One region of the Salimicrobium jeotgali genome, then DNA from elsewhere that is predicted to be linked to it. Evidence: a T-box and tRNA genes for the amino acid it is inferred to sense, from the RefSeq annotation. Region 1 holds a T-box; the other holds one or more tRNA genes.
What was found. A T-box is a leader RNA that pairs with one kind of tRNA and senses whether it is charged. The one in region 1 lies ahead of serS (serine--tRNA ligase), so its partner is inferred to be a tRNA-Ser.
Positions count from the first base shown of each region.

Region 1 (2,231 bases):
CTCATTACCCGGTACGGCAGTTCAAGCATCTGCAGAATCTTTTCCGCATGTCCCGTCAGTTCCTCCAGCCGCTCATAGGATTCCTCCGGTTTCGACAGCTGTACGAGTTCCACTTTGTTGAACTGATGCTGGCGGACAAGTCCCCGCGTGTCCCTTCCGGCAGAACCGGCTTCGGAACGGAAGTTCGTACTGAAGGCGACCAGTTTTTTCGGAAGCTCGTCAATCGGCAGAATCTCGTCACGATGATAGTTCGTAACCGGAACTTCGGCGGTAGGGATCAGGAAGTAGTCCCAGCCCTCAAGTTTAAACGCGTCTTCTTCGAATTTCGGAAGCTGGCCTGTACCCGTCATCGAATCACGGTTTACGATTTGAGGAGGAAGCATTTCCTCATATCCGTGCGTATCCGCGTGATGATCCATCATGAAGTTCAGCAGGGCCCGCTCCAGTCTTGCTCCTGCCCCTTTATAGAAAACGAAGCGGCTCCCCGTCACTTTGGCGGCGCGTTCGAAATCCAGAATACCGAGGTTTCCTGCCAGGTCCCAGTGTGCTTTCGGTTCGAAACCGAAAGATGTAATGTCCCCCCAGGAACGGGTCAGAACGTTATCGTCCTCATCACTTCCGACCGGCGTACTTTCGTGCGGAATGTTCGGAATGGACAGAAGGATCGTCTGCAGCCTCTCTTCCGTTTCCTTAAGCTCCCCGTCGAGCGTTTTGATGCGTTCCCCGACTTCCTGCATTTCTTTTATTTTTTCGTCGGCATCCTGTTTTTCTTTTTTCAGCTGGGAAATTTCTTTGGATACCTCGTTCCGCTTCGCTTTCAACTCTTCACTTTCCCTGATCAGTTCTCTTCGTCTCGTATCCAGTTCCTCAAAGGAATCGAGTTCCGAGAGGTCTTCCCCCCGCTCCCGCAATTTCTCTTTCACTTCCCCGAAATTCTGTCTTACATATTTTAAATCGAGCATACGTCATCCTCCTCTGTTTAATGTATAACATCAGTCATTAAAAAAAGACTCCCATCCCTTTGTAAAAAAGGGACGAGAGTCTGACTTCCCGCGATACCACCCCGGTTGAAGAGCAGCTGCTCTTCCGGCTCGACCTCCGTAACGGGGAGGATCCGTCCTGGCTCATCACCAGACGCTCCGGGATGGATTCTCATCAGTTTTCTGTCAGTTTTCACCGGGCACTGACTCTCTTTGAAGAAAAGCTGATGATACTTATTCCGTTCATAGCGTTTTTCTATTTACTTATTATACAGATTAGCTCATTCCCGCTCAGGATGCAAGCGTGCGCTTAGAATTTTCCACCATACTCACGAAATGAGCAGTAAGACGGTGGTCTTTCGTAAGCTCCGGATGGAAAGAACAGGCGAGAAGGTGGCCTTCCTGCGCTACGACGATGTGATCGTCATAAGTGGCCAGAACTTCCGTCTTCTCCCCGACCCGTTCAATGTAGGGCGCCCGTATGAAGACGGCATTGTAACCATCCGCGACGCCTTTGATATCAAGATCGGTTTCGAAGCTATCCCGCTGTCTTCCGAAAGCGTTTCGGCGGACACTCATGTCCATAAGACCGAGATGAGCGTCATGGGAACCGTCAATTTCCCCGGCAAGTAAAATCAGACCGGCACAGGTGCCGAATACAGGCTTTCCCGCATTTGCAAAAGCGCGGATCGGCTCAAGAAATCCGTATTGATCGATGAGGCGGCGCATCGTCGTACTCTCCCCACCCGGGATGATGAGACCATCGATCGTCTCAAGCTGTTCTTTACGTTTTATGATTACCGCTGTCGCTCCGGAAGCCTCCACGGAGCGGATATGCTCCCGGAAGGCTCCCTGCAGAGCAAGTACACCGATAGTAGTCATGAGGCATTTCTCCTTTACTTATTCACTGCGCTCCTGCATGCGGTCAGTCGTTTCGTTCATCTCTTCGCCTTTCATCGCAGTACCGAGACCTTTGGAAATCTCCGCAATCAGCTTGTAGTCGTCGTAATGAGTCGTCGCTTCCACGATAGCCCGGGCAAACTCTTTAGGACGGTCGGATTTGAAAATACCGGATCCGACGAATACGCCGTCCGCACCAAGCTGCATCATAAGAGCTGCGTCTGCAGGGGTGGCGATACCGCCTGCTGCGAAGTTTACGACCGGAAGACGGCCTTCTTCCCGGATCTCAAGCAGAAGATCGTAAGGTGCACCGTTCTCTTTTGCATAAACCATCACTTCGTCTTCGTCCAT
Region 1 is NZ_CP011361.2:2,689,042-2,691,272, forward strand. It holds gene serS (serine--tRNA ligase) at 1-962, opposite strand, end outside; T-box leader at 1,028-1,236, opposite strand; gene pdxT (pyridoxal 5'-phosphate synthase glutaminase subunit PdxT) at 1,272-1,862, opposite strand; gene pdxS (pyridoxal 5'-phosphate synthase lyase subunit PdxS) at 1,881-2,231, opposite strand, start outside.

Region 2 (2,231 bases), 690 kb from region 1:
GTCGAGCAGGGACGAAAGTCGGACTTAGTGATCCGGCGGTACCGCATGGAAGGGCCGTCGCTCAACGGATAAAAGCTACCCCGGGGATAACAGGCTTATCTCCCCCAAGAGTCCACATCGACGGGGAGGTTTGGCACCTCGATGTCGGCTCATCGCATCCTGGGGCTGTAGTCGGTCCCAAGGGTTGGGCTGTTCGCCCATTAAAGCGGTACGCGAGCTGGGTTCAGAACGTCGTGAGACAGTTCGGTCCCTATCCGTCGTGGGCGTTGGAAATTTGAAAGGAGCTGTCCTTAGTACGAGAGGACCGGGATGGACACACCGCTGGTGTACCAGTTGTTCCGCCAGGAGCATTGCTGGGTAGCTACGTGTGGACGGGATAAGTGCTGAAAGCATCTAAGCATGAAGCCCCCCTTGAGATGAGATTTCCCTTTGTAGAGATGCCTCTGAGACGAAGAGGTTGATAGGTCCGGTGTGGAAGCGTGGCGACACGTGCAGCAGACGGATACTAATCCATCGAGATCTTCTCTATACGTTGGTCGTATGTTTCTTATCCAGTTTTGAAGGTTTTTCAAAAAACCTCTTGAAATTTTCCATTCGGAACAATATAATGGTTTTTGTCCGAAGGAAAGTTCAATTGTAGATCTGGTGGCAATAGCGAAGAGGTCACACCTGTTCCCATGCCGAACACAGAAGTTAAGTTCTTCCGCGCCGATGGTAGTCGGGGTTACCCCCCGCAAGAGTAGGGCGCTGCCAGGTCGTTTCAATATTCCACCGTAGCTCAGTGGTAGAGCAATCGGCTGTTAACCGATTTGTCGTAGGTTCGAATCCTACCGGTGGAGCCATTTCTGGAGAGATGTCCGAGTCTGGCTTAAGGAGCACGATTGGAACTCGTGTAGGCCCTTTCGGGTCTCGAGGGTTCGAATCCCTCTCTCTCCGCCATGGCCCGTTGGTCAAGTGGTTAAGACACCGCCCTTTCACGGCGGTAACACGGGTTCGAATCCCGTACGGGTCACCACTATTTCACTGGAGGATTAGCTCAGCTGGGAGAGCACTTGCCTTACAAGCAAGGGGTCGCAGGTTCGAGCCCTGCATCCTCCACCATAGAAGTTATACTTCAACATCGCGGGGTGGAGCAGTCTGGCAGCTCGTCGGGCTCATAACCCGGAGGTCGCAGGTTCAAATCCTGCCCCCGCAACCAAATTTTGGTCCGGTAGTTCAGTTGGTTAGAATGCCTGCCTGTCACGCAGGAGGTCGCGGGTTCGAGTCCCGTCCGGACCGCCATTAATACATAAAAGTGGCTCGGTAGCTCAGTCGGTAGAGCAACGGACTGAAAATCCGTGTGTCGGCGGTTCGATTCCGTCCCGAGCCACCACTTTTGCCGGCCTAGCTCAATTGGTAGAGCAACTGATTTGTAATCAGTAGGTTGGGGGTTCAAGTCCTCTGGCCGGCACCAGATACTTTAATAAAAAATGGAGGGATAGCGAAGTTGGCCAAACGCGGCGGACTGTAAATCCGCTCCCATCGGGTTCGCAGGTTCGAGTCCTGCTCCCTCCACCATTTTTAGGGGTATAGTTCAAAGGCAGAACAGCGGTCTCCAAAACCGCCGATGTGGGTTCGAGTCCTACTACCCCTGTTTTTTCAATCTATGGCGACTGTGGCGAAGTGGTTAACGCACCGGATTGTGGCTCCGGCATTCGTGGGTTCGATTCCCATCAGTCGCCCCATTTTTTATTGTTGGGCTATGGCCAAGCGGTAAGGCAACGGTTTTTGGTACCGTCATGCGCTGGTTCGAATCCAGCTAGCCCAGCCATGCGAGAGTAGTTCAGTGGTAGAACACCACCTTGCCAAGGTGGGGGTCGCGGGTTCGAATCCCGTCTCTCGCTCTTTGAGGTTATGGCGGCATAGCCAAGTGGCAAGGCAGAGGACTGCAACTCCTTTATCACCGGTTCGAATCCGGTTGCCGCCTCCAAAAAATAAACATAAAAATCGTGGCGAAGTGGTGGAACTGGCAGACACGCAGCACTCAAAATGCTGTGCCTTCTGGGCGTGTGGGTTCGAATCCCACCTTCGCTATATATAATGAAAACTACCAGAATCCTGGTAGTTTTTTTGTAATGAATACATAAAGTCAGCTCCTTCCTTCCAGAAGGCGGAAGTACGTATTACGGACAGATGATTTATTACCCGGATTTGTGGTATAAAGAGGGTAGGAGGGATAAAAATGAAACGAC
Region 2 is NZ_CP011361.2:1,994,205-1,996,435, reverse strand. It holds rRNA gene AAV35_RS10015 (23S ribosomal RNA) at 1-529, shown strand, start outside; rRNA gene rrf (5S ribosomal RNA) at 642-756, shown strand; tRNA gene AAV35_RS10005 (tRNA-Asn) at 768-842, shown strand; tRNA gene AAV35_RS10000 (tRNA-Ser) at 848-939, shown strand; tRNA gene AAV35_RS09995 (tRNA-Glu) at 941-1,015, shown strand; tRNA gene AAV35_RS09990 (tRNA-Val) at 1,026-1,101, shown strand; tRNA gene AAV35_RS09985 (tRNA-Met) at 1,122-1,198, shown strand; tRNA gene AAV35_RS09980 (tRNA-Asp) at 1,205-1,281, shown strand; tRNA gene AAV35_RS09975 (tRNA-Phe) at 1,297-1,372, shown strand; tRNA gene AAV35_RS09970 (tRNA-Thr) at 1,378-1,453, shown strand; tRNA gene AAV35_RS09965 (tRNA-Tyr) at 1,472-1,557, shown strand; tRNA gene AAV35_RS09960 (tRNA-Trp) at 1,563-1,633, shown strand; tRNA gene AAV35_RS09955 (tRNA-His) at 1,649-1,724, shown strand; tRNA gene AAV35_RS09950 (tRNA-Gln) at 1,736-1,810, shown strand; tRNA gene AAV35_RS09945 (tRNA-Gly) at 1,812-1,883, shown strand; tRNA gene AAV35_RS09940 (tRNA-Cys) at 1,896-1,969, shown strand; tRNA gene AAV35_RS09935 (tRNA-Leu) at 1,991-2,073, shown strand; gene AAV35_RS09930 (hemerythrin domain-containing protein) at 2,222-2,231, shown strand, end outside.
Region 2: it has a tRNA-Ser gene. The T-box ahead of serS (serine--tRNA ligase) is inferred to sense a tRNA for this amino acid. The anticodon was not compared.